Regions from separate parts of the Cupriavidus ulmosensis genome, predicted to be linked through region 2. Evidence: predicted binding sites of a transcription regulator. Region 2 holds the regulator's gene; each other region holds the start of a gene.

Region 1 (10,316 bases), 1.0 Mb from region 2:
AAGTGCAGGCCGTCACCGCGCGCGTGGCCGCGCGCAGCCAGCGCAGCCGCGCCGCCTACCTGGCGCGCTGCGAGCGCGCCCAGCGGGAGCTGGGGCCGCTGCGCGGGCTGTCCTGCGCCAACCTGGCGCACGGCCTCGCGGCGCTGCCCGCGCATGACAAGCTCAAGCTGCGCGTCGAGCATGCCGCCAACCTGGGCATCGTCACGGCCTACAACGACATGCTGTCGGCCCACCAGCCCTACGAGCGCTATCCCGGCGTGATCCGCGAGGCCGCGCGCGCGGTGGGCGCGGTGGCGCAGGTGGCGGGCGGCGTGCCGGCGATGTGCGACGGCATCACGCAGGGCAACCCGGGCATGGAGCTGTCGCTGTTCTCGCGCGACGCGATCGCGATGGCCACGGCCGTATCGCTGTCGCACAACACTTTCGACGCCGCGGTGATGCTCGGCGTGTGCGACAAGATCGTGCCGGGCCTGCTGATGGGCGCGCTCCAGTTCGGCCACCTGCCGGTGGTGTTCGTGCCGGCCGGGCCGATGGCCACGGGCCTGTCGAACAAGGAAAAGGCGCGCGTGCGCCAGCTCTACGCGACCGGGCAGGTCGGCCGCGAGGCGCTGCTGGAAGCGGAATGCGAGGCCTATCACGGCGCCGGCACCTGCACCTTCTACGGCACCGCCAACAGCAACCAGTTCCTGATGGAGATCATGGGCCTGCACATGCCGGGCGCGGCCTTCGTCCATCCCGACAGCGGCCTGCGCGACGCGCTCACCGCGGCCGCCGCGCAGCGCGCGCTGGCGCTCTCCGCGCGCGGCCCGGACTACCTGCCGCTGGCGCGCATCGTCGACGAGCGCGCCGTGGTCAACGCCATCGTCGGCCTGCTGGCCACCGGCGGCTCGACCAACCACACCATCCACCTGGTGGCGATGGCGCGCGCGGCCGGGATCGTGATCGACTGGGACGATTTCGACCGCCTGTCGCGCATCACGCCGCTGCTGGCGCGGGTCTATCCGAACGGCTCGGCCGACGTCAACCATTTCCACGCCGCCGGCGGCGTGGCCTACGTGATCGGTCAGCTGCTCGAAGCCGGGCTGCTGCACGAAGACGTGCAGACCGTGGCCGGGCGCGGGCTGGCGCGCTACACGCAGGAGCCGGTCATGACCGGCGGCGCGCTGCGCTGGCGCGACGGCCCCGCCGCCAGCGGCGACGCCGCGGTGCTGGCCAGCGCGGCCGCGCCGTTCTCGCCCGAGGGCGGGCTGCGCCTGCTGCGCGGCAATCTCGGGCGCGGCATGATCAAGGTCTCGGCGGTGGCGCCGGAGCACCGCGTGGTGGAGGCGCCGGCGCGCGTGTTCGATTCGCAGGAAGGGCTGCAGGCCGCCTTCGAGGCGGGCGAGCTGACCGGCGACGTGGTCGCGGTGGTGCGCTTCCAGGGCCCCAACGCCAACGGCATGCCGGAGCTGCACCGCCTCACGCCGGTGCTCGGCTCGCTGCAGGACGCCGGCCACAAGGTGGCGCTGGTGACGGACGGCCGCATGTCGGGCGCGTCCGGCAAGGTGCCGGCCGTGATTCATGTGGGCCCGGAAGCACTTGCGGGCGGCCCGCTGGCGCGCGTGCGCGACGGCGACCGCATCCGCGTGGACGCCGTGGCCGGCACGCTGGAATGGCTCGGCGGCGCGGATGGCGCGTCCGGCCTCGCGGCGCGCGCGCTGGCGCCGTCGCCCGATGACGACTTCGCCCGCTTCAGCGTCGGCCGCGGCCTGTTCGGCCTGTTCCGCCGCCACGCGCGCACCGCGGAGGAGGGCGGCAGCGCGCTCGACCTGTCCGAGGCCGACGCGCCCGGCGCTGTCCAAACCGCCGCGGCCGTCGCACAATAGTCCGCGCCCCCAGGCCGCTTTCCTCTTTTTTGTGGCCTTGCCCGCCGCCTGGCGGGCAAGGCAGCCCCGAGCCGGTGCATGCCAGGTCCTGGCATGGCTGCATGGCCGTGCGGTTCGCCAGAAACCGCCCGGCGCGGCGCGGGGACTACCGACAAGGATGGGACAACCATCCGAACACGATCGCTGGAGCAGACATGATCTACATCCTGATGGGCGTTTCCGGCAGCGGCAAGACCACGGTCGGCCAGTTGCTGGCCAAGACCCTGCATTGCGGCTTCCATGATGCCGATGAATTCCACAGCGCGGCCAACAAGGAGAAGATGCACAACGGCATCCCGCTGACCGACGAAGACCGCTGGCCCTGGCTGGGCGCGCTGCGCGCGGCCATCGACACGGCCCGCGCCGAGGGCCGCACCCATGTGTTTACCTGCTCCGCGCTGCGCCAGGCCTACCGCGACCGCCTGACCCCGCCCGACGGCGGCGTGACCTTCGTCTACATGAAGGGCGACGCCGCCGTGATCGGCGGGCGCCTGTCCGGGCGCAGCGACCATTTCTTCAACCCGGCCCTGCTGCAGAGCCAGTTCGACACGCTGGAGGAGCCGCGCGACGCGCTGGTGCTCGACATCCGGCAGCCGCCCGAGGCGCTGGTGCAGCGCATCCTGGCCGAAGTCCCCGCCACCGCCGCGGCACGCTGAGCCCTCGCCGGCCTCCGCGGGCGCTTTTGCGCCGCGCACGCGCGGGCTGGCAGACATCTTGCTACATTCCCTTGCGATGGCGCGAACGCCTGCTGCTTGCGGCTTTCGCGGTCATGGGTATCATCCCAGTTAGGACAGCACTTCGACGCATGGCCCGCGGCCTTGACCGCCGGGCCCCGGGTGGTGGCCTCGAAATGCTGTGCCGGGAAGAACAAGCCAATCAAAACGGGATCGCCGGCAGGCTGAGCGGCGCCCAAATCATGGGGGAACGGCCATCATGGCGGCGCGGTTTTTCGACGAGATGCTCGATTGGCAAGATGGCGTGGCGGCAGCAATCCACGCGGGGCAGGCCCTGCCGGCAGGCGCGGTGCGCGCGCACTACAAGCAGTTTGCGGAGTGGCTGGCGCGGCAGTCCGAAGGGACGATGGGCAACAAGCGCGCGGAAGCGGACCTGATCTTCCGGCGCGTGGGCATCACCTTCGCCGTCTACGGCGACAAGGACGAGTCCAACAGCGGCACCGAGCGGACCATCCCGTTCGACGTGATTCCGCGGATCTTCCCGGCCAGCGAATGGGCCACGCTGGAGCGCGGCCTGCGCCAGCGCGTGTCGGCGCTGAACCGCTTCATCCACGACATCTACCACGGCCAGGACATCATCCGCGCGGGCGTGATCCCGCCCGACCAGATCTACAACAACGCCCAGTACCGGCCCGAGATGCTCGGCATCGACGTGCCGCGCGACATCTATGCCCACGTGGCCGGCATCGACGTGGTGCGCGCGGGCGAGGGCGAGTTCTACGTGCTGGAAGACAACCTGCGCGTGCCCTCCGGCGTGTCCTACATGCTGGAAAACCGCAAGATGATGATGCGGCTGTTCCCGGACCTGTTCGCGCGCAACCGCGTGGCGCCGGTGGCCCACTATCCCGACCTGCTGCTCGACATGCTGCGCAGCGTGTCGCCGCAGAGCATCGCCGATCCGACCGTGGTGGTGCTCACGCCCGGCATGTACAACTCCGCCTATTTCGAGCATGCGTTCCTGGCCCAGCAGATGGGCGTGGAGCTGGTCGAGGGCAGCGACCTGTTCGTGCAGGACGAGCACCTCTACATGCGCACCACGCAGGGGCCGCAGCGCATCGACGTGATTTACCGCCGCGTCGACGACGACTTCCTCGACCCGCTGGTGTTCCGCCCCGACTCCACGCTCGGCGCGGCCGGGCTGCTGTCGGTCTACCGCGCCGGCAACGTGACCATCTGCAACGCCATCGGCACCGGCGTGGCCGACGACAAGTCGATCTACCCCTACGTGCCGGACATGATCCGCTTCTACCTGGGCGAGGAAGCCATCCTCAACAACGTGCCGACCTACATGTGCCGGCGCCCCGACGACCTGCAATACGTGCTCGACCACATGGACCAGCTGGTGGTCAAGGAAACCCACGGCGCCGGCGGCTACGGCATGCTGGTGGGCCCGGCCGCCACGCGCGCGGAGATCGACACCTTCCGCGAGGTGGTGCGCTCGCGCCCCGAGCAGTACATCGCCCAGCCCACGCTGGCGCTGTCGACCTGCCCGACCTACGTGGAGTCCGGCATCGCGCCGCGTCACATCGACCTGCGGCCGTTCGTGCTGTCTGGCAAGGACGTGCGCATGGTGCCCGGCGGGCTCACGCGCGTGGCGCTGCGCGAGGGCTCGCTGGTGGTCAATTCGTCGCAGGGCGGCGGCACCAAGGACACCTGGGTGCTGGAGCGCTGAGCGCCGCGCGCGCAACGAATGCTTGAGATGACCCGCGCCGCCGCCGCTGCCAGCGCGGCCGGCGCGGACGAACCGCGCAGTACGAGGGGACCGACCATGCTAAGCCGCACCGCCGACCATCTGTTCTGGATGGCGCGCTATACCGAACGCGCGGAGAACACCGCGCGCATGCTCGACGTGAATTACCAGACTTCGCTGCTGCCGCAATCGGCGGAGGTGGCGGAGCAGGGCTGGTGGGCGATGCTCGACATTTCCGAGCTGACCACCGTGTTCGACCACAAGTACGGCCTGCTCACGCGCGACGACGTGATCGACTTCATGGTGCGCGACATGACCAACGCGTCGTCGATCATGAGTTGCCTGCGCGCGGCGCGCGAGAACGCGCGCGCGGTGCGCGGCTCGCTCACCACCGAGGTGTGGGAGACCATCAACACCACCTGGCTGGAAGTGCAGCGCATGATCGCCGACGGCGTGCTGCGCGAGGACCCGGCGCAGTTCTTCGAGTGGGTCAAGTTCCGCTCGCACCTGGCGCGCGGCGTGCAGTTCGGCACCATGCTCAAGGACGACGCCTTCCACTTCATGCGGCTGGGCACCTTCCTCGAGCGCGCCGACAACACCGCGCGCATTCTCGACGTGAAGTTCCAGGCCAGCACCGTGGACGACAGCGACCCCAACCGCGACGCCAACGACTTCTATCACTGGGCGGCGGTGCTGCGCTCGGTGTCGGGCTTCGAGGTCTACCGCAAGATCTACCGCACGGTGATCACGCCCGAGCGCGTGGCCGAGCTGCTGGTGCTGCGCCCGGACATGCCGCGCTCGCTGGTGTCGAGCATGGACGAGGTGGTGTCGATCCTGGCGCTGGTGGGCAACCAGCATTCGTCGGAGACCGAGCGGCAGGCTGGTAAACTCCACGCCGACCTGAAATACGCGCGCATCGACGACATCTTCGCCGTCGGCCTGCACGCCTACCTGACCAGTTTCCTGGAGCGCATCGGCGACCTCGGCAATGGCATCAGCCGGGATTTCCTCGTGCCGCTGCTGGCTGCCTGAACTCCGTGGTGGTCGCGCCGGCCTCGCCACATCGTGAAATACAAGATCCGCCACAAGACCGTCTACCGCTACGCCGAGCCGCCGCGCCGCAGCGTGCACGAGCTGCGCCTGGCGCCGCGCTCGGGCCCGCTGCAGACCGTGCGGCAGTGGCAGGTGTCGGCGCCGGGCAGCCTGTCGGAGGCGCGCGACGGCTTCGGCAACATCGTGCACAGCTTTACCGTGGCCGGCCCGGCGCATACGCTGGTGATCGAGGCCAGCGGCGTGGTGGAAGTGACGCCGCCCGCGGCCGGCGGCGCGCCGCTGTTCTGCGATGCGCCGCCGGCCGGCGAGGCGCGCGTGTCGCCGCTGTACTACCTGGGCGGCACGCCGCTGACCGCGGCGCCGCCGGAGATGGTCCGCTTTGCCGCGCCTTACCTCGCGGCCGGGCATGAGGTGCCCGCGCTGCTGGCGCTGGCCGACGGCATCGCGCGGCGCGTGCGCTACGCGCCGGACAGCACCGACGTGGGCACCTCGGCCGGCGAGGCGTTCGCGCTCGGCAGCGGCGTGTGCCAGGACCAGGCCCAGGTGATGGTGGCGTGCTGCCGCGCGCTGGGCGTGCCGGCGCGCTACGTCAGCGGCTATTTCTACGACCCGGCCGCGGCGGCGCTGGCCGGCCATGCCTGGGCCGACATCTGCGTGGATGCGGACAAGGAACTGTGGTGCAGCGTCGACGTGACGCACCGCTGCCTGAGCGACGCGCGCCACGTGCGCCTGGCGGTGGGGCGCGACTACCGCATGGCCGCGCCGGTGCGCGGCGTGCGCCACGGCGGCAGCGGCGAGCAGATGGCGGTGGAGATCGCCATTGCACCGCAGCGGTGAATGCGGTGGTGCGTGGCGCACCACCGGTGGGCGCGCGCGCCGGTTCCGCGCGCGGGGCCGCGGCGCTAGAATGCTGCATTCGTTGATGTGGCCTCGGTGCGCCCCTGATGCCGGCGGCGCGCCGGCGCCGGACATGCACCATAACAAGACAAGATCATGACGTATTGTGTTGCCATGCGGCTCGACGCCGGCCTGGTGTTCCTCTCCGACTCCCGCACCAACGCCGGCGTCGACGCGATCTCCAGCGCGCGCAAGATGACCGTGTTCGAGGAACCCGGCGACCGCGTCATGGTGCTGCTCACCGCCGGCAACCTGGCCATCAGCCAGTCGGTGCGGCAGGTGCTGGCCGAAGGGCGCGACGAGAAGCGCTCGCTGTGGACCGCGCGCGACATGTTCGAGGCCGCCACCATCGTCGGCGACGCGGTGCGCCAGGTGCACAAGCACGATGCCCACGCGCTGCGCGAGGCCGGCATCGAGTTCAACGTGAGCCTGATCTTCGGCGGGCAGATCCGCGGCGAGCGGGTGCGCCTGTTCAATGTGTACGCGGCCGGCAACTTCGTCGAGGCCACGCCCGAGAACTGCTACTTCCAGATCGGCGAGGCCAAGTACGGCAAGCCGATCATCGACCGCGTGGTGGAGCCGTCGCTGCCGCTGGGCGAGGCCGCCAAGTGCGCGCTGATCTCGATGGACTCCACGCTCAAGTCGAACATCTCGGTGGGGCTGCCGCTGGACCTGCTGGTCTACGAGGCCGACTCGCTGCGCGTGAGCCGCTTCGTCAACATCGACGAGAAGAACGCCTATTTCCGCATGATCCGCGACACCTGGGGCCAGCGCCTGCGCCAGGTCTTCGGCGAGATCCACGACCCGGAATGGGATGCCGCGGCGCCGGCCGAATTCCCGCTGGCGCGCCAGGGCGAGGCCGACCGCTGGGGCCAGCCGGTGCGCGCCAAGCGCGAGCGCAGCGGCGGGCGCGGCTGAAGGCGCCGGCCAGGGCGCGGCCAGGGTGAGATGAGGGGCAAGCGGCGCATGCGCCGCAGCGCGCCGCGGGCATGAAGGGCGGGCGCGCGGAGGGGGGCAGGTGAAGGTCCGCTTGTCACAAATGCGGCGGTGCAGCAGGCAGCCGCTCATGTATAATCCCGATTTCCCCGGCAAGCTCGGTTTATGACCAAATTCGTCTTCGTCACCGGTGGCGTCGTCTCTTCTCTCGGCAAGGGCATCGCTGCTGCTTCGCTCGCGGCCATTCTCGAGTCGCGCGGCCTCAAAGTCACCCTCCTCAAGCTAGATCCCTACATCAACGTCGACCCCGGCACGATGAGCCCCTTCCAGCATGGCGAGGTGTTCGTCACGGAAGACGGCGCGGAAACCGACCTCGATCTCGGCCACTACGAGCGTTTCGTCTCGGCCAAGATGCGCAAGTCGAACAACTTCACCACGGGCCAGATCTACGAGTCGGTGATCCGCAAGGAGCGCCGCGGCGAATACCTCGGCAAGACCGTGCAGGTGATCCCGCACATCACCAACGAGATCCAGGCCTTCATCGAGCGCGGCGCGGCCGCCTCGCACGGCGGCAAGGCCGACGTGGCGCTGGTGGAGATCGGCGGCACCGTGGGCGACATCGAATCGCTGCCGTTCCTGGAAGCGGCGCGCCAGATGAGCCTGCGCATGGGCCGCAACCACGCCGCCTTCGTGCACCTGACGCTGGTGCCGTTCATCGCCAGCGCCGGCGAGCTGAAGACCAAGCCGACCCAGCACTCGGTGCAGAAGCTGCGCGAGATCGGCATCTCGCCGACCGCGCTGCTGTGCCGCGCCGACCGCCCGATCCCCGACGACGAGCGCGCCAAGATCTCGCTGTTCGCCAACATCCCGCAGGAAGCCGTGATCTCGGTGTGGGACGTGGACAGCATCTACAAGATCCCGCAGATGCTCAACGAGCAGGGCCTCGACCGCCTGATCTGCGAGGAACTGCGCCTCGACCCGAAGCCGGCCGATCTCTCCATGTGGCAGCGCCTGGTCAATGCCCAGGAAAACCCGCAGCACGAGATCACCATCGGCATGGTCGGCAAGTACGTCGACCTGACCGAGTCCTACAAGTCGCTGATCGAGGCGCTGCGCCACGCCGGCATGCACACCGCCACCCGCGTGAACATCGAGTACATCGATTCCGAGGAGCTCGAGTCGGGCCACCTGGAAGTGCTCGCGCCGCTGGACGCCATCCTGGTGCCGGGCGGCTTCGGCAAGCGCGGCACGGAAGGCAAGATCCGCGCGATCCAGTACGCCCGCGAGAACAAGGTGCCGTACCTCGGCATCTGCCTGGGCATGCAGCTGGCCGTGATCGAGTTCGCCCGCCACGTGGCCGGCATGACCGACGCCAACTCGACCGAATTCAACCTCGAGACCGAGCACCCGGTGGTGGCGCTCATCACCGAGTGGGTGGATCGCGAAGGCAAGGTCGAGCAGCGCTCGGCCGACTCCGACCTGGGCGGCACCATGCGCCTGGGCGCGCAGCGCGTGCCGGTCAGGGCCGACACCAAGGCCGGCCAGATCTACGGCGCCGAGGTCAACGAGCGCCATCGCCACCGCTACGAGGTCAACAACCACTACGTGCCCACGCTGGAAAAGGCGGGCATGGTGATCTCGGCGCGCACCCCGACCGAGGACCTGCCCGAGATGATGGAGCTGCCCGACAGCCTGCATCCGTGGTTCGTCGGCGTGCAGTTCCACCCGGAATTCACCTCCACCCCGCGTGACGGCCATCCGCTGTTCAAGGCCTATGTAGAAGCGGCGCTGGCCAGCCAGAAGAGCAAGGCGGCCTGAGGGCCCGGCACCGCGCAAGCAGGAGACTAGTAGCGATGAAACTCTGCGGCTTCGAGGCTGGCCTGGACCAGCCCTTCTTCCTGATCGCCGGCCCGTGCGTGATCGAGTCCGAGCAGATGGCGCTGGATACCGCCGGCGAGCTCAAGGCGATCACCGGCGCGCTCGGCATCCCGTTCATCTACAAGTCCTCGTTCGACAAGGCCAACCGCTCGTCGGGCAAGAGCTTCCGCGGGCTGGGCATGGAAAAGGGCCTGGAGATCCTGGCCACGGTCAAGCGCGAGATCGGCGTGCCGGTGCTCACCGACATCCACGAGATCGACGAGATCAAGCCGGTCTCGGCCGTGGTCGACGTGCTGCAGACGCCGGCCTTCCTGTGCCGGCAGACCGATTTCATCCGCGCCTGCGCGCAGAGCGGCCGCCCCGTCAACATCAAGAAGGGGCAGTTCCTGGCGCCGCACGACATGAAGAACGTCATCGACAAGGCCCGCGACGCCGCGCGCGAGGCGGGCCTGCCCGAGGACAGCTTCATGGCCTGCGAGCGCGGCGTCTCGTTCGGCTACAACAACCTGGTCTCGGACATGCGCTCGCTGGCGATCATGCGCGAGACCGGCGCCCCGGTGGTGTTCGACGCCACCCACTCGGTGCAGCTGCCGGGCGGGCAGGGCACCAGCTCGGGCGGCCAGCGCGAGTTCGTGCCGGTGCTGGCGCGCGCCGCGGTGGCGGTCGGCATCGCCGGCCTGTTCATGGAAACGCACCCGGACCCGAGCAAGGCCATGTCCGACGGCCCCAACGCGGTGCCGCTGTCGCGCATGAAGGAACTGCTGTCGGTGCTCCGGGACCTCGACGCGCTGACCAAGCGCGCCGGTTTCCTGGAAGACAACTTCGGCTGGCCGGCCTGCGCCTGAGCCCGCCGGCCTGTCGCGCCGCCGGTGGCGTCCGCTGACGGAAGCCGCCGGCCGGTGACGGATCGTATCGAAAGACAATACAAAAACTTCGGAGACACGCATGCCCGCCGGCTATATCATCGCCTACGTCGATGTGACCGATCCCCAGCAGTACGAGCAGTACAAGGTGCTGTCGAGCAAGGCCATCGCGGCGCACGGCGCTGAGATCCTGGTGCGCGGCGGCAAGACCGAGCAGCTCGAGGGCGAATTGGCGCCGAGCCGCGTCGTGGTGCTGAAATTCCCCGATTACGAGGCCGCGAAGGTGTTCTATGCCTCCGAGGAATACGGTGCCGCGCGCGCCGCGCGCGAGCATGCCGCGAAGATGAACATGATCGTGGTG
Region 2 (10,316 bases):
AGGCGGTCGAGACCCGCATGTGGCAACTGGCCGGCGAGGTGCTGCCCGCCCAAGGCCCCGCGCAGTCCGAGGACATGGTGTCCTACACCCAGGGCCTGATGGACCTCGGCGCCACCATCTGCTCGCGCGGCAAGCCCGCCTGCCTGGGCAGCGCCGCGGCCTGTCCGCTGTCCGCCGACTGCGTGGCGCGCCGCGACGGCCTTACCGCCGCGCTGCCCACGCCCAAGCCGCGCGCCGCCATCCCCGAGCGCAGCACCGTGATGCTGCTGCTGCGGCGCGGCCGCGAGATCCTGCTCGCGCTGCGCCCCGACAGCGGCATCTGGGGCGGCCTGTGGAGCCTGCCCGAAATGCCGGTCGACACCGTGCCCTTCGACGCCGAGCAGGCCGAGGACGCCGCGCTCGAACGCGCCCGCGCGTTCGGCACGCCCGGCCGCGCCGAACTGGTCGGCGAGCTCACCCACGTCTTCACCCACTTCCGCCTGCTGATCCGCGCCATCCGCGTGGACATGACCGCGCTGGCCATGCGCGACGGCGGCGATGGCCCCGCGCTGCGCTGGATCTCGCTGGACGACCTGGACGAAGTCGGCACGCCAGCGCCGGTGCGCAAGCTGCTCGAAACGCAAGCGCAAAGCGGCCTGTTCTGATGGTTTGATCAGCGCCCCGAAGGTGCGAAGAAATCGCAGCGCCTGCCACGGCCCGCGCAGTAGATTTATTCGCGCCTTCGCTACAGGATGTGGTGCTGGTGCATGTACTTGTGGACGATCTCGATCCGCATCCCCGCGTCCGGCAGCGCCATCAGCATCTGCTTGGCCTTGAGCGGCACCGGCAGCAGCTCGCACAGGCGGTTCGCCACCCAGCTCGGGTCGTCCCACAGGAAGGGCTCGCAGAAAGGCAGCTTGCCCGGGTGCTCGGCATGCAGCGCGCCGACGATGCGGCGTAGCACGGCCAGGCATTCGCCCAGCAGTTCCAGCTTGCAGTCGATGATGTCCGGCGGCAGCAGCCTGGCCTGCCCGACCAGCAGGCCGTTGTCGCGCACGGTGTAGCTGAGCAGCTCGAAGCGCTGCCGGCCGCGCGTGCTGATCAGCAGCACGCCGAGCTGCTCCATGTTGCAGTCGATGATGTCGGCCAGGCAGCCGACGGTTTCCGGCACGGTGGGCTCGTCGGGGCGGGCCACCTCGCTGCCGCTGGCGATCAGGCACACGCCGAACGGCGCGCGGTCGCGCATGCAGGCGCGCACCATGTCGACGTAGCGCGCCTCGAACACGCGCAGCGGCAGCAGGCCGTCGGGGAACAGCACGGTGTTCAGCGGGAACAGCGGCAGGCTATCCAGCGTGGGCGGCGCCGATGTGGCGGACAGGGAAGGCGAGGCGGATGGGCCGGGTGCGGCGGGCGTGGCGCGTGAGGACATGCTGAGCCAGCAAAGGTTGCGGGCGGGCAGCGGTGCCGGGCACCGGCTGCCGGGGCCGGGCCGCGAAGGCGGGCGCGGCAGCGTGTATCAGCCGCCCGGCGCGAGCTCGCGGTGTCTCACCAGCACATTACCATGCGCGCGGAAATAGTTGGCAAGTCTTTCGGCGATGTAGACCGAACGGTGCTGGCCGCCGGTGCAGCCGATGGCCACGGTCAGGTAGCTGCGGTTGTCGGCGATGAAACTCGGCAGCCACTTTTCGACGTAGGCGCGGATGTCCTCGGCCATCGCCAGCACCATCGGCTGGCTCTGCAGGAAGTCGATCACCGGCGCGTCGCGCCCGGTCAGCGGGCGCAGGGCGAGGTCGTAGTACGGGTTGGGCAGCGAGCGCACGTCGAACACCATGTCCGCGTCGCTGGGCACGCCGTGCTTGAAGCCGAACGACTCGAACAGCAGCGTGAGCTGCAGGCCGTCTTCGCGCACGAATTCCTTGATCCAGGCGCGCAGCGTGTTGGTGCGCACGTTGCTGGTGTCGATGCGGTGCGCGGCCTCGGCCAGCGGGCTGAGCAGCTCGCGCTCCATCTCGATCGCCTCGACCAGCGAGGTGTCGTTGAGCGGCGCGGCAGCGGCGACATTGTCTGCATTGTTCTCGCCGGCCGCGCCGGGTTTCTCCGTGCGCATGGACAGCGGGTGGCGCCGCCGCGTCTCCGAGTAGCGCTGCACCAGCGCGTCGGTATTGGCGGTCAGGAACACCACGCGGACCTGGTGCTCGGCCGCGAGGTCGCGCAGCGTGCCCGGCAGCTGGTCGAGCGATTCGCGGCTGCGGATGTCGGTGGCGACGCCCAAATGCGTGTAGCCCTGGGACGCGAGATAGCGCGCCAGCTCGGGGATGAACTGCGCTGGCAGGTTGTCGACGCAGTAGTAGCCCGCGTCTTCCAGTACGTTCAGGGCGACCGACTTGCCGGAGCCGGAAATTCCGGTGATAAGTATGATGCGCATAGCGTCACAAGCATAACATCAGGGGAATGACGCCGTCATGACGGCGCGGGCGCCAAGAAAAATGGCGAACCGGGGTTCGCCATTCGACTGCGTGCCTTGCCGCAAGGGCGGCCCTTTTACTTGGACAGGCAATCCTTCATGAAGGCCTTGCGCTCGTCGCCCTTCTTGCCGGTGGCGTCCTTGTTGCACGCCTTCATCTTTTCCTGCTGGCTGTTGCCGGGCGCCGCCGCCGGCTTGTTCGACAGGCAGCCCTTCATGAAGGTCTTGCGCTCGTCGCCCTTCTTGCCGGAAGCCTGGGTGTTGCAGGCCTTCATCTTGTCCTGCTGGGTGTTGGCGGCTGCGGGTGCCGCCGCGGGGGCGGCGGGTGCGGCGGGGGCCGCAGCCGTCTGGGCAAACGCCACGCTGGCGAACAGCGGGGCTACCAGCGCGCACATCGCGATCATCTTCTTCATGCTTGCTCTCCTGGCTGTGGAAAACGTCATGGCCGCCGGCCTGTCGGCGCGGCGGCTCGGGGTGGGCTCGATGCCCATTACAGCACAAAACGGACGATGTCCCAAAGCCGTTGACGGCCTGGACCCGCAAGCAATGTAAGCAAATGAAAAACCGCGCGGGGCGGGCGCGCTTTCTGCGCGCGCGCGCCCGCGCTCCCGGCGCTTCAGAGCAGCCGGCCCTGGCCGCGCGCGACCACGTCGGCCTGCATCGCCGCGCGCTGGCGGTCCATGAAGTCGCGCAGCGTGTCGATGCCGCGCAGGCGCAGGATGGTGTTGCGCACGGCGGCCTCGACCAGCACGGCGAGGTTGCGGCCGGCCGCCACCTGGATCTTGACCATGTGGATCGGCAGGCCGAGCACGTCGAGGTATTGCGAATCGAGCGGCAGGCGCTCGAACTCGCCGTCGTTGCGGCGCACGAGCTGCACCACCAGCTTCATCTTCATCTTCCGGCGCACCGCGGTCTCGCCGAAGATGGTCTTGATGTCGAGCAGGCCCAGTCCGCGCACCTCGAGCAGGTTCTGCAGCAGCGGCGGGCAGCGGCCTTCGATGAAGTCCGGCCCCAGGCGCACGAAGTCCACCGCGTCGTCGGCCACCAGCCCGTGTCCGCGCGAGATCAGTTCCAGGCCGAGCTCGCTCTTGCCCAGGCCCGACTCGCCCATGATCAGCACGCCCATGCCGAGGATGTCGAGGAACACGCCGTGCATGGTCACGCGCGGCGCGGAGATCCGCGAGAGATAGAGTCGCAGGTGGTCGATCACCGCGGCCGAGGACACCGGCGTGGTGAACAGCGGCGTGGACGAGCGCGTGCAGCGCAGTTCCAGGTCGGGCGGCGGCTCCATGCCGTCGGCGATCACCAGGAACGGCGGCTCGAGCAGGATCAGCTCGCCCATCTGGCGCTTGCGCATCTCGTCGTCGAGGCGCTGGTAGTAGGTGATCTCCGGCTTGCCGAGCACCTGGATCCGGTTCGGGTGGATCAGGTTCAGGTGGCCGACGAGGTCGGCGGCGGAGGTGGCTTCGCGCGCGAACTCGACGTCGAAGGCGCGGTCCGCGCCTTCCAGCCCAGCAACCCAGGAGAGTTTGATGTCGGCTGCGTTGTCGTCGAAGATCGACTGCGAGGTGACGCCAGTGAGTTCCATGCGGCTACTTTCGGGGGACGGGCTTTCAGGCCGGGCGGGCCGTCGCCCGGCGTGCCGGGTGGCGGCTGCCCAGGCGGATCAGGGATGCCATTGCGTCAGCAACTGGTGCACGGCATCGGAAGTGGGCAGGGTGGCGAGTCCTTCGCGCATCTCGCGGTCGGACAGCAGCTGGGCGATCTCGGAGAGGATTTCCAGGTGTTGCTGGGTGGCCTGCTCGGGCACCAGCAGGAAGATCAGCAGCGATACCGGCTTGCCGTCCGGCGACTCGAACGGGATCGGCTCGGCCAGGCGCATGAAGCCGGCCAGCGGCTGCTTCAGGCCCTTGATGCGGCCGTGCGGAATGGCCACGCCGGCGCCGAGGCCGGTCGAGCCCAGCGATTCGCGGGCAAACAGGTTGTCGGTCACGGTGGCGCGCGCTACGCCGTGGTTGTTCTCGAAGAGGAGCCCGGCCTGTTCGAACACCCGCTTCTTGCTGGTGACGCTGACGTCGAGGTTGATGTTGCCGGGTGGCAGCAATTTAGCCAAACGATTCATGTGGAATGCGCAGGTTTTTCTAGTAAGCAGGCCCGGGGCCGGCAGGGGGGCGCGCCAGGCAAAAAGGGGATGAAAAGGCTGGTGCCGGCTCATACCCGCATTGCACCGGTTGTCCCATGCCGGTGTCGGGCGTCTGGCCATTATAGAGCAGGCCCGCCCCCGCCTTGTGCATCGCAATAGCCCGTGCGCGGAAGCGGTGCCGCGCGCATGCCCGGAATCGCTGAACCACCGTTCATGTATTGCGCAGCATACACCGGCGGCGGGGCGTTGCGGAATCCCCTTGTGGCATTGCGCAACGGCCGCCGGCGCGAGGGTGGACACGAAAGCGGACGGCGCAAAAAAGCCGCGCAACGGGCGCGGCTTGTTCTGGTTCAAGGGACTGACACCGGCGGCCCCCTTGGCGGGCCGCCAGGCACGGTCATTGCTGCATCTGCGATGCGGCCATCTGGTACTTGACCGCGTCGCGGTCGTGGCTCTGCACGCGATCCTTGTGGCGAATCACCTGCCGGTCGAGCTTGTCGACCAGTGCGTCGATGGCGGCATACAGGTCTTCGTGATGCGCCTCGACAAAGATGTCCTTGCCCTTGAGATGTAGATTGATTTCCGCATACTGCCGCCGGTCCTTTTCTTTTGTATTGTCGACAGAGAGCAGCACGCTTACGCCAATGACTTGATCGAAATGCCTGACGATACGCTCCAGTTTCGTTTCCACGTACTCACGCAGCGGGGGCGTGATGTCCAAGTGGTGTCCACTGATCTTGAAGTTCATAGCGTTTCTCCTTCTGAAAGAGCCACACCAGGCAGGCGGTGCGGCTCGGCTACAAAGTCTTGCGGAGATTGACGGCAGGGATTTTCAGCGCTTCACGGTATTTGGCCACGGTTCGCCGGGCCACCACGAAGCCTTGCTCGCCGAGCAGTTCGGCGATCCTGCTGTCCGACAGGGGGTTCCTGGGGTCTTCGGCTCCTATGAGTTGCTTGATCAACGCCCTGATTGCCGTTGATGAGGCCGCGCCGCCGGTTTCCGTGGATACGTGACTGCCGAAGAAGTACTTCAGCTCGAAAGTCCCCATCGGCGTTGCCATGTATTTATTGGTTGTCACCCGAGAGATGGTGGACTCGTGTAAACCCAGTGTATCGGCAATCTCCCGCAAAACCAAGGGGCGCATCGCAATTTCCCCGTGGGTGAAGAAGTTCTTTTGACGTTCGACAATCGCTTGTGCGACGCGCAATATGGTGTCGAAGCGCTGCTGGATATTCTTGATGAGCCAGCGCGCTTCCTGCAGCTTCTGCTGCAGCCCGGCCGCGCCGGAGTCGCCTTTTGCGCCGCGCAGGATCTGCGCGTACATGTCGTTGATGCGTAGCCGCGGCATCACATCCGGGTTGAGCTGCGCGATCCAGCCGCCGCTCATTTTCCGCACGAACACGTCGGGCACGACGAAGTCGGCCTCGGGGCGGCTGTAGGCATGGCCGGGGTAGGGCGCGAGCGAGCGGATCAGCTCGTGCGCGGCCTTGAGGTCGGCCTCGTCGACCTGCAGCGCCTTCTTCAGGCGCGTGTAGTCGCGCACCGCGAGCAGTTCGAGATGGCTGGTGACGATGGTCAGGGCCAGCTCGCGCTGCGGATGCTTGAGCCGGCGCAGCTGCAGCGCCAGGCATTCGGCGGCGTTGCGCGCGCCCACGCCGGCGGGGTCGAAGCTCTGCAGCAGCGTGAGGATGGCGTGCACCTCGTCGAGCTCGAATTCGAGCTCCTCGGGCAGTTCCGTGCAGATTTCCTCGAGCGAGGCGCTCAGGTAGCCGTCGTCGTCGAGCGACTCGATCAGGAAGATGGCCAGGCCCTTGTCGCGCATGGAGATCTTCAGCGGGGCGAGCTGCTCCATCAGGTGCTCGCGCAGCGTGGGCTCCGCGTCGCGCAACTGCATCGGGGTCTTTTCGTCCTCGTCGCCTTGCGGGCGGCGGGCGAAGTCGTCCAGGCTCCAGTCGTTGCCGTAGTCCTCGCCGCTGTCGCTGTAGCTGTCCTCGCTGTCGGCGGCGCCGTCGGCGCGGTTCTCGCTGGTGCCCTGGCCGTCGGCGGGGGCCGGCGCGGGCGCGCTCTGCAGGTTGACCGAGCCGTCGGCGGCCACGCGCAGCGGGCTTTCGATCCAGTCGTTCTCGCGTTCGAGCAGCGGATTCTCGGTCAGGGCCTGTTCCACTTCCTGCTGCAGTTCGAGCGTGGACAGTTGCAGCAGGCGGATCGACTGCTGGAGTTGCGGCGTGAGCGCGAGATGTTGCGAGAGGCGGAGCTGTAGCGACGGTTTCATGCGAGCTATTTTATGCCCAACTTCCGTACTGGTGGAACGGAAATTGCTATCGCTGGCGTCGCCGTGATCGTTTGCGGGGCGAAAGGCGGCATGAACGCCGCCTCGCGGGTGTCCCCGCGTGCCCCTCCCGCGGCTACATGCGGAAGTTCTCGCCCAGGTAGACCTTGCGCACCGACTCATTGGCGATGATGTCTTCCGGCTGTCCGGACGCCAGCACCGTGCCTTCGCTGATGATGTAGGCGTGGTCGCAGATGCCCAGGGTCTCGCGCACGTTGTGGTCGGTGATCAGCACGCCGATGTTGCGCGCCTTGAGGAAGCTGACGATGCGCTGGATCTCGCCCACCGCGATCGGGTCCACGCCGGCGAACGGCTCGTCGAGCAGGATGAAGCGCGGCGCGGAGGCCAGCGCGCGCGCGATTTCCACGCGGCGGCGCTCGCCGCCCGACAGCGACAGCGCCGGGTTGTCGCGCAGGTGGGCGATCTGCAGGTCGTCGAGCAGGGTGTCCAGGCGCCGCTCGATCTCGGCCTTGGCCAGCGGCTTGCCGTCGTGGACCTGCAATTCCAGCACGGCGCGGATGTTCTCCTGCACGTTGAGCTTGCGGAACACCGACGCTTCCTGCGGCAGGTAGGACAGGCCCATGCGGGCGCGCTCGTGGATGGCCAGGCCGCTGATGTGCTTGTCGTCGAGCACGATGTCGCCCTCGTCCAGCGCCACCAGCCCGACGATCATGTAGAACGAGGTGGTCTTGCCCGCGCCGTTGGGGCCGAGCAGGCCCACCACCTCGCCGCTCTTCACGTCGAGCGACACGTCCTTGACCACCGTGCGCGAGCCGTAGCGCTTCTTCAGGTGGCGCACGACGAGCGTGCTGCTTTCGGTCAGGACGTTGGTCGCGGACGACGGTTCGGTCAAGGTAGCGGTCATGAAGGCGTGAATCCGTGGGTCGGCTGCGGCGGGGTCAGGGGGCGGCGGGGGCCGGCGCGGGCTTGAGCGGCAGCGCGCTGGCGGCGGCGCCGCTGGCGGGCTGCTCCTGGCGCGGCGACAGCACCGCGCGCACGCGCCCTGACGGGCTGCCCGCGGTGGCGTTGTCGGTGCCGCCGGTGGCCGTGTAGAACTCGTTGCGGCTGTCGTAGGTGATCACCGCGCCGCGGATCTCGTCGATCAGCTTGGCGCCGGCCAGGCGCGCCATGCGGGCGTGGCCGATCAGCTTGGACAGGTCCTGCTTGCCGTCGGACTCGATGCGGTCGCCCCAGCCGTCGATGTATTCATCGACGTTGTCGCGCTTCTGGCGGATGTAGGCCTGCTTGCCGCCCTTGGAGGTGGCCACCGCGTACTGGTAGCCCTCGGGGTCGGTGCGCACTTCCGCCGCGTCCGACTTCAGCACCATCGTGCCCTTGGTCAGCACCACGTTGCCGGTCAGTACGTACACCTGCTTGACGTCGTCGTAGCTGGCGTTGTCGGCCTCCAGCACTAGCGGCTTGTCGCGGTCGGCCTTCTCGGCGCGGGCCGGCGCGACCAGCGCCAGGCCGAGGAGGGCCGCGGCCGTCATCAGGGCAGCCGTGCCGCGGCGGCGACAGGACGATGTCGTCAGGAATGGATTCATATTGGCGTGGTGGCGGTTGGCGCGGACGGCTGTGGCCCGCGGGCGGCTTCGTTTCTCTGGCGGTTTCCGGGTGGGGCCACGTCAGGCCCTGCTCACGGCCTGGCCGCGGGGCTGGCCGGCGGCGGGACCGTGATGATGGTGCCGTGTACGTTACCCAGCAATTGTACTTCGCGGGTGACGTTGTTGAAGACGAGCCCGTTGGCGGTCATCACGGAAGGCCCGCGCGTGAGCTTGACGGCCTTGTCGGTCTTGACGATGTCGTCGTTGACCAGCACCTGGAAATACTCGGAGGCGGCCGTCATGGGTGGGTCCTTGGACGGGTCGGGCCCCTGCGCGCGCACGATCAGGGCGTTGCCGAACAGGTCCACCACCGAGCCCTCGGCGTTCATGGTGCCGCGGTCGGCATGGCCCGTGACCGGCGGGCGGCCGATCTCGTAGGCGCGCATGGCCGGCCTGGTCACTTCGTAGGTCTGGTCGTCGGCGAAGTGGATCATCTTGTCGCCGGTGAAGCGCATCTTGGTGTTGCCGTCCTCGGCCAGCTCGGTGGCCGAGAAGCGGACCATGTAGTAGTCCGGCTCGTGTTTGGCGCCGACCGGCCCGGCGGGCGCCTCGCGCGGCGAATTGACCTGCACCAGCCAGAACGTGCTGCCGGCCACCAGCGCCATCAGCAGCAGGGGCAGCAGCCGCATGCCGAGCCGGCCGAGGGAGGACAGGAATTCCCGCATGTGTCGTGGCCGGCCTCAGATGACCTTGGCGCGGGTCAGGTCGTGGATGTGCAGCGCGCCCACCAGGCGGCCGTCGGCGTCGACCACCAGCATCTGGTTGATGCGGTTGGCCTCCATCACCTGCACCGCTTCCACGGCGAGCTGGTCCGGGCCCACGGCGTGGGGCGAGCGGTGCATGACCTCGCTGATCGGCATGGTCTTCCAGTCGCGCGGCGTCTCCAGCAGGCGGCGCAGGTCGCCGTCGGTGAACACGCCGATCAGGCGCTCGTCCGGGTCCACCACGGCGGTCATGGCCATGCCCTTGCGGGTGATTTCCATCAGCGCCTGGGCCAGCGGCGTGTTTTCGCGTACCTTGGGCACGGCGTTGCCGCTGCGCATGACGTCGCGCACGTGCGTGAGCAGCTTGCGCCCGAGCGCGCCGCCCGGGTGCGAGCGGGCGAAGTCTTCCTCGCCGAAGCCGCGCGCGTCCAGCACCGCCACCGCCAGCGCGTCGCCCATCGCCAGCGCGGCGGTGGTGCTCGCGGTCGGCGCCAGGTTGAGCGGGCAGGCTTCCTTCTCGACGCCGGCATTGAGGTGGGCGTCGGCCAGCTTGGCCAGCGCCGATTCCGGATTGCCCGTCACCGAGATCAGCTTGGCGCCGATGCGCTTGACGATCGGGACGATCGACAGCAGCTCGGCGGTCTCGCCGGAATTGGAGAAGGCGATCAGCACGTCGTCGCGCGTGACCATGCCGAGGTCGCCGTGGCTGGCCTCGGCGGGGTGCACGAAGAACGAGGGCGTGCCGGTCGAGGCCAGCGTGGCCGCCACCTTGCGCCCGATGTGCCCGGACTTGCCCATGCCCGACACCACCACCCGGCCGGTGCACCCGAGCGTGAGCTCGACGGCGCGCGCGAACTCGCCGTCCAGGCGGCCCGCGAGGGCGGCAACGGCTTCGGCTTCGGTCTGGAGCGTGTCGCGGGCGAGCCGAAGTGCTCGATCCGCATTGAAATTAGCTATCATGGCGACGAAGTATACCAACGAATGCGATGGCGCTTTGGCTGTTCCGGGGATCGGGGCGGCCGTTGCGGCTGCCGCGCCTGCCGCAACCCGCCGGCAGGGCCGCCCGCGCCGGGCCTGGCCCTGGCGCGGGAC
Region 3 (10,316 bases), on a different contig from region 2:
GCCGCGTTGCGCTGGTGCAAAGCCAGGATGGCACCGTGTTCGCCGCCCCGGGGACGGACCTGCCACGCTCGTTCCTGACCACTGGCGCCAGCGTCAGCCTGCTGGCGTCGAAGGCGACTACCGTGGCGCTGGGGGTGGATGCGGTGCTCAATACCGGCCACGTGTCGGCGCAGTCGGTGCACGTGCGCGTCGACCACCGGTTCTGAACCGTGGCGCCCGGCAATCGCCACCAGCCGTTCGTTCCGCAGCAGGTTGCGATGCCGACGCCTCTCGACAAGACGGGCTGCTGCCCGGGCGCCAGGGCGGGCGTGTGAACGCTGGAAATCCCTGGCGTCATCCTTGCAGTTCAGGCGTTGCAAGCCATTCGCGTCCCTTGAGCATGCCCTGCCAGTAGAGCGGCGGCAGGATGCGCTCCTTGAGCCACCACGCCAGCCGCGAGGGCCGCGTGCCATCGATGAGCCAGCGCGGAAAGCTCGGCGCGACCTTGCCGCCGTAGGTGAACTCGGCCAGGACGATCTTGCCGCGCTCCACCGTCAACGGGCAGGAGCCGTAGCCGTCGTAGCGCGCTTCGCCCCTGGCCTCGCCGCGCGTGGCCAGCACGTTGTGCGCGACCACCGGGGCTTGTTTGCGCGCGGCGGCGGCCGTCTTGGCATTCGACATGTTGCCGGCATCGCCCAGCCCGAAAATATTGTCGAACCGCTTGTGGCGCAGCGTTGCCGGATCGACGTCGACCCAGCCGGCGGCATCCGCCAGCGGGCTGACCCGGATGAAATCCGGCGCCTTTTGTGGCGGCACGGCGTGCAGCATGTCGAATTCGCGCTCCACCATCTCCGGCGCGCCGTTGGCCACGGCGCGCCGGAACGTCGCCCGCCGCGCGGCGCCGTCTACCTTCACCAGCGTCTCGCCGAAGTTCAGGGCGATGCCGTAGCGCTCCACGTACTGCATCAGCGCCGGCACGTAGTCGGCTACGCCGAACAGCACGTTGCCGGCGTTGCAGAAATCCATGTCCACGCGGTCAAGCATGCCGGCGCGGCGCCACGCGTCCGCGGACAGGTACATGGCCTTCTGCGGCGCGCCCGCGCACTTGATCGGCATGGGCGGCTGCGTGAACAGCGCCTTGCCGCCGCCCTTGCGGGTCAGCTCGCGCACGAGATGCCAGGTGTAGGGAGCGAGGTCATAGCGGTAGTTGGAGGTCACGCCGTTGCGGCCCAGCGTTTCGGGCAGGCCTTCGATCGCCTCCCAGTCCAGCTTGAGTCCGGGGCACACCACGAGCTGGTCGTACTTCACCACGCGGCAACCGTCGAGGATGACGGTATTGTGCTCGGGCTCGAAGGCCGCCACGGCCGCCTTGATCCAGGCCACGCCGCGCGGCAGCACCGAAGCCATGGTGCGAGCCGTATGGGCCGGCTCGAAGACCCCGCCGCCCACCAGCGTCCAGCCGGGCTGGTAGTAGTGGATATCCGCGGGGTCGATGATGGCGACGTCGAGCCCGGGCCTGCGTGCCAGCAGGCTCGATGCCACCGCGATTCCCGCGGCGCCGCCGCCGATGACGACGACGGCATGGCTGGCGTCGGCAATGTCCGTTGGCGTGCGGCCGCCATTGGCAATGCGCCTGACCACGCCCTTGAGCTGGTAGCCGGCGGCCGCGGCGCGCTCGATGATGTCCGGCAGGGGCCGGTGCGTGGCTTGCGACAAGGCCCACAGCGTGGCCGACCGCATGCCGGTGCGGCAGTAGGCCAGCACCGGCTTCGGCAGGCTGTCCATGAGCCTGCCGAACGCCTGCGCCTGTTCGTCGCCTACCTTGCCCGACTCCACCGGCAGGTAGTGCGCCTGGAGGCCGAGCAGGGAGGCATTGCGCTCGATTTCCTGGAAGCCGGGCTGGTCGGGGCCTTCGCCGTCGGGGCGGTTGCAGATCAGCGAACGAAAGCCGCTGGCGGCGAGAGTATGTACGTCGTCGGGAAGAATCTGCGGGCTGACCGACAGTTCACTGGTGAGGGCGCGGGGTTGCATGGTCTGTCTGTTCCTTCTGGGGCGGGTGGCTCAGAGCAAGTTGAGGGGTATCTTCAGGTAGCGCACGCCGTTGTCCTCCGGCGGCGGCAATTCGCCGGCGCGCATGTTGACCTGGACCGAGGGCAGGATCAGCACGGGCATCGAGAGAGTGGCGTCGCGCGCCTGGCGCATGGCGACGAACTCTTCTTCGCTGATGCCGTCGCGCACGTGGATGTTGTGCGCGCGCTCGTCCGCGATCGTGGTCGCATATTGCATTTCCCGTCCGCCCGGCTGGTAGTCGTGGCACATGTACAGGCGGGTGTCCGGCGGCAGGCTCAGCACCTTGTTGATGGAGCGGTACAGCGTGCGCGCGTCGCCGCCGGGGAAGTCGCAGCGGGCGGTGCCGTAGTCGGGCATGAACAGCGTGTCGCCGACGAAGGCGGCGGTGTCCGTGCCATCGCCGATCACATAGGTCATGCAGGCCGGCGTATGCCCCGGCGTGTGCATGGCGAGTGCCTGCAGTTCGCCGATGCGGAAGGCGTCGCCGTCGTGCAGCAGCAGGTCGAACTGGTGGCCGTCGCGCGCGAAGTCGGCGCCGCTGTTGAACAGCTCGCCGAACACCTGCTGCACGGTGGTGATGTGGCTGCCGATGGCGGTCTGCCCGCCCAGCCGCTCCTTGAGGTACGGGGCGGCCGAGAGGTGGTCGGCGTGTACGTGGGTCTCCAGGATCCAGCGCACGGTCGCGCCCAGTTCCCGCACGCGCCCGACGATGCGGTCCGCGCTGGCGGTGCGGGTGCGCCCCGACTTCGGGTCATAGTCCAGCACGCTGTCGATCAGCGCGCATTGCAGGCTGGTGCGGTCCAGCACGAGGTAGCTGAGGGTCGAGGTGTCGGGATCGAAGAAGGCTTCGATCTCCATTTGCGAGGTACGGGGCTCGGTCGGCGTCATGCGTTGTCGATTTGGGGTTGAGACGGGATCGGCTCCCCTGTCTCAAGACTCGTGCCAACGGCGAGGTGTGCCGCAAGGTGCTGATTTTCTTGTGATTTCCATGTGCGCCATGCCGGATTGCGCGCTGCCGGGCGCCAGGCGGCGCTGCCACTTGGCAGTGATGGCAGGATTTGGCAGAATGGCACCTTCCCGATGCCGGCATGATGCCGGCCCGCCGCCAGCCCCAGGCTCCCCCCCAATGGATCCCCAAGCCAGTCTCCAGGCTCTCCTCTCCTATCTGGAGCAGGAAAGCCAGCCGATGATCGTCCTCGACACCGACTACCGCATCCTGGCCGCCAACACCGCCTACCGGAGGCAGTTCGGCGCCGTCCAGCGCCCCTACCTGGGCCAGCCCTGCTATCGGATTTCGCATGGCTACGACGTGCCGTGCGACCAGGCCGGCGAGCACTGCCCGATGCGCAAGGCCTTCGAGACGCGCGGCCCGGACCGCGTCCTGCACATCCACCACACGCCGCGCGGGCCGGAGCACGTGAATGTCGAACTGCGCCCGATCCTCGACGAGGACCAGCGGATCGTTGCCTACGTCGAGCGGCTGAGCACCGTGCGCAGCGCATCGGCCCGGCCGAGCGCGGAAGGGCTGGTGGGCCGCTCGGAGGCGTTCAACGCGGCGCTGGAGGCCGTGCAGCGCGTGGCGCCGTCTTCGCTGCCGGTGCTGCTGCTGGGCGAATCGGGCACCGGCAAGGAAATGTTCGCGCACGCGGTGCACGAGGCCAGCGCCCGCGCCGGCGGGCCGTTCGTCGTGGTGGACTGCTCGGGCCTGACCGAGTCCCTGTTCGAGAGCGAGTTGTTCGGCTACGAAAAGGGGGCATTTACGGGGGCGCTCACGCGCAAGCCGGGCCTGGTCGAGACGGCCGAGGGCGGCACGCTGTTCCTCGACGAAATGGGCGACGTGCCGCTGTCGATGCAGGTCAAGCTGCTGCGGCTGATCGAATCCGGCACCTACCGGCGCGTGGGGAGCGTGGAAACGCGGCGGGCGGACTTCCGGCTGGTCGCGGCCACGCACAAGCCGCTCGAGCAGATGGTCAGCCAGGGACTGTTCCGGCAGGACCTTTTCTTCCGGATCGCCGCCTTCCCGATCCACCTGCCGGCGCTGCGCGAGCGGCTTGGCGACATCGCGCTGCTGGCTGAATCGATCCTGCAGCGCGGCGGCGGGCTGCGGGACCAGCTTCACCTGAGTGCGGAGGCGCTGGCGTGGATGCGCGCGTACCACTGGCCCGGCAACATCCGCGAACTGCGCAACGTGCTGGACCGCGCGCGCCTTTATGCCGATGACGGCGTCATCCGCGTGAAGGACCTGCCACCGGGGCTGGGCGAGCCGGTTCTGGCGCCGGTGGCCAGGCGCCACATGCCGGGCGCCCGGGAAAGCGACGACGAGGCATTGCGCGAACGGGTGCGCAGTTTCAAGGGCACGCGGCGCGCGCTTGCCCACGCGCTGGGCATGAGCGAGCGCAGCCTGTATCGCCGGCTCAAGGAACTGGGCATCGGCTGAGCCGCGCTTCGTCGGCAGCTGGCATTTCCCTGCCAGCGCACTGCCATTCACTGCCACCGCTGGCAGCACTGACACCCGGCTGACAGCCCCGCCGTGCCGGCGTTGCCACGCCATTTCCGCGCAAGTGATTGTTTTGTCTGCCCTTTCGGCCCACGCGCCGGGATGGCACGGAACTTGTTCATATGCCGTCATGAACGATCCCGATCAAAACCTGTTACGTCACCTGTGCTGGATCCTGGCGATCAAGATGCTGCTGCTGGCGAGCCTCTGGCTGGCCTTCGTCGCCGGGCAGCGCGTGCCGGTCGACGCCGCCGCCGCTTCCGCGCACCTGCGCTCCGCGCCCATCGTGTCCAGCCACACACGCCTGCAAGGAGCCCGTCCGTGATTTCGGAACAACTGGTGGACCTTTCCCGGCTGCAGTTCGCCGCCACCGCTCTCTATCATTTTCTGTTCGTCCCGCTCACGCTGGGCATGGTATGGCTCCTCGTCATCATGGAGACCGTCTATGTCATGACCGGCAAGGTGGTCTGGAAGGACATGACCCGCTTCTGGGGCAAGCTGTTCGGCATCAACTTCGCGCTGGGCGTGACCACGGGCATCACGCTCGAATTCCAGTTCGGCACGAACTGGGCCTACTACTCGCACTACGTGGGCGACATCTTCGGCGCGCCGCTGGCGATCGAGGGGCTGATGGCGTTCTTCCTCGAATCCACGTTCATCGGCCTGTTCTTCTTCGGCTGGGACCGCCTCTCGCGCGTCGAGCACCTCGTCGTGACCAGCCTGATGGCGCTCGGCACCAACCTGTCGGCGCTGTGGATCCTGATCGCCAACGGGTGGATGCAGAACCCCGTCGGCGCCGAATTCAACTGGCAGACGATGCGCATGGAGATGACCGACTTCTGGGCCATCGTCTTCAATCCCGACGCGCAGGCCAAGTTCGTGCACACGGTGTCGGCCGGCTATGTGACCGGGGCGATGTTCGTGCTGTCGGTGTCGGCCTGGTACCTTCTGCGCGGGCGCGACGTGGAGTTCGCCAAGCGCAGCTTCCGCGTGGCGGCGGCGTTCGGGCTGGCCAGCGTCTGCTCGGTCATCGTGCTGGGCGATGAAAGCGGCTACACGGTCGGCGAGGCGCAGCAGACCAAGATGGCCGCGATCGAGGCCATGTGGGAGACGGAGCCCGCGCCTGCGTCGTTCAACGTGGTGGCCGGCATCAACGAGGCCGCGCAGCGCAATGACTGGGCGGTGCGGATTCCCTGGGTCATGGGCCTGATCGGCACCCGGTCGGCCACCAGGGAGATCCCGGGCATTCACGAGATCCAGGCGCGCAACCGCGAGCGGATCCGCAACGGCATCGAAGCGGTGACCGCGCTGGAGACGCTGCGCAGCCATCGCGACGATGCGCGTGCGCTGGCGACCTTGAAGCGGCATCAGGCCGACCTTGGCTTCGGCCTGCTGCTCAAGCGCTATGCGACGGACGTGCGCCAGGCCACGCCGGCCATGATCGAGCGCGCCGTGCGCGACACCATTCCCCGCGTCACGCCGATGTTCTGGGCGTTCCGCGTCATGGTGGGCCTGGGCTTTGCCATGCTGGCGCTGTTCGCCCTGTCGTTCTGGACGACCCTGAAGGGCCGGTTCCGCTCGCGCCCGTGGCTGCTGCGCTGGGCGATCTGGATGCTGCCGGCGCCGTGGCTGGCCTGCGAGCTGGGCTGGTTCGTCGCCGAGTACGGCCGCCAGCCGTGGACCATCTATGGCGTGCTGCCCACGCACCTGAGCGTCTCCACCCTGAGCGCGGCCAGCCTGTATGGCTCGCTGGCGGGCTTCGTCGGCTTCTACACCGTGCTGCTGGTCGTCGAGATCTATCTGATGGTCAAGTTTGCGCGGCAGGGGCCGGGCAGTCTCGGCACCGGGCGCTACGAGCGCGAGCCCGTCCACGTCCACGCGCACGCATAAGGAGAACCGGATGTTCGACTACACCACCCTGAAGCTGGTCTGGTGGCTCCTCGTCGGCGTGCTGCTCGTCGGCTTCGCCGTCATGGACGGGCACGACATGGGCGTCGGCACGCTGCTGCCCTTCGTCGGCCACGGCGACGAAGAACGGCGCGTCGTCATCAACACGGTCGGCCCGCACTGGGACGGCAACCAGGTCTGGTTCATCACCGGGGGGGGCGCCATCTTCGCGGCCTGGCCGCTGGTCTATGCCACGGCGTTCAGCGGTTTCTACTGGGCCATGCTTGCCGTGCTGTGGGCATTGTTCTTCCGCCCGGTCGGCTTCGACTATCGCAGCAAGATCCATGATCCGCGCTGGCGCCGCACATGGGACTGGGGCCTGTTCATCGGCGGCGCCGTGCCACCGCTGATCTTCGGCGTGGCGTTCGGCAACCTGCTGCTGGGCGTGCCGTTCCATTTCGACGCGTACATGGTCTCCACCTACACGGGCAGCTTCTGGGGCCTGCTCAACCCCTTCGCCCTGCTCGCCGGCTTGGTCAGCAGCGCCATGATCACCATGCACGGCGCCGCGTACCTTGCCCACCGCACGCAGGGACGGCTGCAGGCGCGCGCGGTGCGCGCCAACGGCTGGGCGGCCCTGGTCATGTGCGTGGCCTTTGTCGCCGCGGGGCTGTGGGTCGGCAAGCTAGACGGATACCGGATCGTCTCGGCGCTCGATACGGCCGCCGTCGCGGATCCGACCGCCAAGGCCGTCGTGCGCGAGGCCGGCGGCTGGCTGGCCAACTATGCGCGCGTGCCCGCGCTGTGGCTGCTGCCCTTGCTAGGCGTGGCGGGCGCGCTGGCCGGCGCCTGGCTCCAGCGCGCGCGGCGCACGCTGGCCGCGTTCGTGGCCACCGGCCTGAGCATGACCGGCGTGATCGGCACGGCGGGGGCGAGCATGTTCCCGTTCGTCATGCCATCCAGCAGCGTGCCGGCCCACAGCCTGACGGTCTGGGACAGCGTGTCCAGCCAGCTGACGCTGACGATCATGCTGGGCGCGACCGTCCTGTTCATGCCGCTGGTGATCGGATACACGTCCTGGGCTTATCGCGTCATGCGCGGCAAGGTCACCGTGGAATACGTCAAAGCCAACGAGCATAGCGCCTACTGACATCAACGGAGTTTGCGAATGTGGTACTTCAGCTGGGTTCTCGGCGTGGGCTTTGCTGTCCTGCTCGCCATCATGAACGCCATGTGGGGCGAGAACGAGGAGGCGCGCCGCGCCAGCCGGGAAGAGCACGTATGAGCCCGCGGGCGAAAGCGCAGCGGCCCGGCATGCACTGGCCGGCATTGCTGGCGGGCGTCGCCGTCATGCTGGTCGTCAGCGTCGATCCCCGCGCGCTGATTTCGGCGAGTCCCGGCCGCACGCATCTTGCCGCGGCCCTGCTGTGCTGGGCCATGAGCGCGGCACTGGTGCGCGGTGTCGGCTTTGTCCCGGCGCACCCGGCGGGACGCTGGCTGCTCTCCGCCTGGGCGAGCGCGGCGGCGCTGGCCGGCTGCCTTGCCGCGCGCTTCGTGTAGTCTCCCGGCCCCGATCGTGTCCCCGATCGTGTCCCCGATCGTGTCCCCGATCGTGTCCCCGATCCCGTCCCCCTCGATCCCGACCTTGAACAGATGGAAAACGTCGTTGCCAACAGTGCGGCACTAGGTGCCGTCGTCGGCCTCATCCTGGCGCTTACCGGCGCGGGCGGCGCCATTCTCGCCGTCCCTCTGCTGCTTTTCGTCCTGCATCTGAGCGTGGCCCAGGCCGCGCCGGTTGCCTTGCTCGCGGTGGGCCTGTCCGCAGCCGTCGGGGCCTTGCTCGGACTGCGCGCCGGCATTGTGCGCTACCGCGCCGCCTTGCTGATGGCCGTGTCCGGCACGCTGTTCTCGCCCGTCGGCCTATGGTTCGCGCATCGCCTGCCGAACGGACCGTTGACGCTGCTCTTCGCCGCGGTGCTGGCGTTCGTGGCATTGCGCATGTTCAGGCAGGCCGCCGGCAGCGGGACGGCGCGCGTGGCGGACGCAGGCCAGTCCGCCCAGCCCTGCCAACTGGACAACCGCTCGGGGCGCTTTGTCTGGACCGCCTCGTGCAGCCGCGCACTCGCGCTCTCGGGGGTGAGCGCGGGGTTTCTCTCCGGCTTGCTGGGCGTGGGCGGCGGATTTGTCATCGTTCCCGCGTTGAAGAAAGCCACCAATGCGCCGCTGCACACCATCATGGCGACATCGCTCGCAGTCATCACCTTGGTATCCGCATCAGGCGTGGTTTCGACCGCCATTGCCGGGCACATGAACTGGCAGGTGGGCATGCCGTTCGCCGCGGGCGCCGTGCTGGCCATGCTGGGCGGCCGGCTGGTCGCGAGCCGGCTGAGCGGCGCCAGGCTTCAGCAAGGCTTTGCCGTGGTGGCAGGGCTGATTGCCATCGGCATGGTGGCGAAGGTGGTCATGTCAGCCTGAGACAGGCAAACAGGCGCCCGTGGGGAAAATCCGCCGCGGATGCGCGGCGGTGTCTTACGGCTGGGATGTGGAAAGCAGAACACCGAGCGCGGCGGGCGTAGAGCATTCAGGCCGGCTTCGCGCTGTCGCCAGCTTCTCCCTGCACGTAGCGGTTGGCCCGCCAGGCATCGGGCCAGGCGCCCTCGATGGCAATGAGGGAACGCGGCTCACCAGGCATCCGGCGCGGCGGGATCCGGCCCTGCCGGGATGCAGGAACGCTCCGCCTCCATATGCATCCGGTGGCTATCGAACGACGAAATGAGTCTTGGACGCCGAAGTGTTAAGTGTTAACACTCTCGGAAAACGACGCTTTCGCTTGTCCGATGCCTTCCGATTCCACTCTCCTCGTACCGCCCTTGCCCGGCCGTGTCTCTCTCGACGTCCAGGGCGCCACCGCCATCCGGCAAGCCATCATCGACGGCGCGCTGCATCCCGGCCGGGCGGTCAATGAGACGGCGCTCGGCACCATGCTGGGCATCTCGCGGAGCACGGCGCGCACCGCGCTGAGGCTGCTCGAACTGGAGGGGCTGGTGGTCCAGCAGCAGTACAAAGGCTGGCGGATCTTTATGCCTACCGCGCAGGATGCGCTCGACCTCTACATGCTGCGCGGCGCGCTGGAGGGGGTCGCGGCCGCCACGGTGGCGCAGCGCGCGGATCCGGCCAGCCTGGCGCGCATCGCCATGCAATACGAGGCGATGCAGGCCGCCGCGACCGAAGGCGTCATGCAGCGGATGAGTGCGTCCGACCACGCCTTTCATACGCAGATCGTGCTGGAGTCGGGCAATCCCAGGCTGGTCGACCAGTATCAGCTCGTGCAGCAGCACATCAAGATCTACGTGGCCACCGCCAACCGCATCCGGGGGCGCTTCCGCGACATCGTGCATGACCACGATGCGATGAAGGACGCGATCCTGGCCGGCCACGCCGCCGACGCGGAAGGCGCCGCACGCGACCATAGCCGCATCGCCGGCGCGATGATCGCCGACATGCTGGCCAGCGCGCCCGCGTCCGCCCTGTAACCGCATCCCTTGCCTTCCCCCTCACCCTCTTCATCATGAAAATCGTCAACGCCGACGCCATCCTCGTTTCGATCCCGTTCCAGCCCATCGGCATTCCCCCGTGGAGCTGGGGAGACAAGGCGGAAAACTGCTTCGACACGCTGCTGGTCCGCATCGAGACGGACACCGGCATCGTCGGCTGGGGCGAGGCGTTCTCGCGCAACAAGGACCGGGCGCTGGCGGAGACCATCCGCACGAAGATCCTGCCGCTCGTCATCGGCAAGGAGGCGTCGGCCATCGGCCGGATCAAGCACGATCTCGAATTCAACCTGCACAACTTCGGGCGGGTGAGCGGCGTCATGAACGGCATC

The links. Region 2 encodes sigma-54, which starts transcription at its own class of promoters, with help from an activator protein. Its sites were predicted from a motif close to TGGCANGNAANCTGCTTT; they were not measured.
Region 1: a site for sigma-54 is predicted at 2,608-2,625, ahead of ACWTPI_RS06900 (circularly permuted type 2 ATP-grasp protein). Genes of this name have one in related genera too.
Region 3: a site for sigma-54 is predicted at 4,650-4,667, ahead of cydP (cytochrome oxidase putative small subunit CydP). Genes of this name have one in related genera too.

What each region holds. Positions count from the first base shown of each region.
Region 1 covers NZ_CDRMWP010000001.1:1,501,397-1,511,712, forward strand. The annotation lists gene edd (phosphogluconate dehydratase) at 1-1,865, shown strand, start outside; gene ACWTPI_RS06895 (gluconokinase) at 2,060-2,560, shown strand; gene ACWTPI_RS06900 (circularly permuted type 2 ATP-grasp protein) at 2,838-4,310, shown strand; gene ACWTPI_RS06905 (alpha-E domain-containing protein) at 4,407-5,360, shown strand; gene ACWTPI_RS06910 (transglutaminase family protein) at 5,394-6,218, shown strand; gene ACWTPI_RS06915 (peptidase) at 6,375-7,196, shown strand; gene ACWTPI_RS06920 (CTP synthase) at 7,380-9,032, shown strand; gene kdsA (3-deoxy-8-phosphooctulonate synthase) at 9,068-9,937, shown strand; gene ACWTPI_RS06930 (DUF1330 domain-containing protein) at 10,038-10,316, shown strand, end outside.
Region 2 covers NZ_CDRMWP010000001.1:489,303-499,618, forward strand. The annotation lists gene mutY (A/G-specific adenine glycosylase) at 1-644, shown strand, start outside; gene ACWTPI_RS02220 (LON peptidase substrate-binding domain-containing protein) at 725-1,408, opposite strand; gene rapZ (RNase adapter RapZ) at 1,496-2,404, opposite strand; gene ACWTPI_RS02230 (PsiF family protein) at 2,521-2,856, opposite strand; gene hprK (HPr(Ser) kinase/phosphatase) at 3,060-4,031, opposite strand; gene ptsN (PTS IIA-like nitrogen regulatory protein PtsN) at 4,110-4,565, opposite strand; gene hpf (ribosome hibernation-promoting factor, HPF/YfiA family) at 4,984-5,334, opposite strand; gene ACWTPI_RS02250 (RNA polymerase factor sigma-54) at 5,384-6,859, opposite strand; gene lptB (LPS export ABC transporter ATP-binding protein) at 6,993-7,781, opposite strand; gene lptA (lipopolysaccharide transport periplasmic protein LptA) at 7,816-8,460, opposite strand; gene lptC (LPS export ABC transporter periplasmic protein LptC) at 8,553-9,185, opposite strand; gene ACWTPI_RS02270 (KpsF/GutQ family sugar-phosphate isomerase) at 9,201-10,184, opposite strand.
Region 3 covers NZ_CDRMWP010000002.1:806,276-816,591, reverse strand. The annotation lists gene ACWTPI_RS23515 (autotransporter outer membrane beta-barrel domain-containing protein) at 1-206, shown strand, start outside; gene ACWTPI_RS23510 (TIGR01244 family sulfur transferase) at 334-2,010, opposite strand; gene ACWTPI_RS23505 (MBL fold metallo-hydrolase) at 2,041-2,937, opposite strand; gene fisR (sigma 54-dependent transcription regulator FisR) at 3,176-4,486, shown strand; gene cydP (cytochrome oxidase putative small subunit CydP) at 4,677-4,871, shown strand; gene ACWTPI_RS23490 (cytochrome ubiquinol oxidase subunit I) at 4,868-6,436, shown strand; gene cydB (cytochrome d ubiquinol oxidase subunit II) at 6,447-7,583, shown strand; gene cydX (cytochrome bd-I oxidase subunit CydX) at 7,602-7,718, shown strand; gene ACWTPI_RS23475 (cyd operon YbgE family protein) at 7,748-7,993, shown strand; gene ACWTPI_RS23470 (sulfite exporter TauE/SafE family protein) at 8,087-8,908, shown strand; gene ACWTPI_RS23465 (GntR family transcriptional regulator) at 9,271-9,966, shown strand; gene ACWTPI_RS23460 (mandelate racemase/muconate lactonizing enzyme family protein) at 10,002-10,316, shown strand, end outside.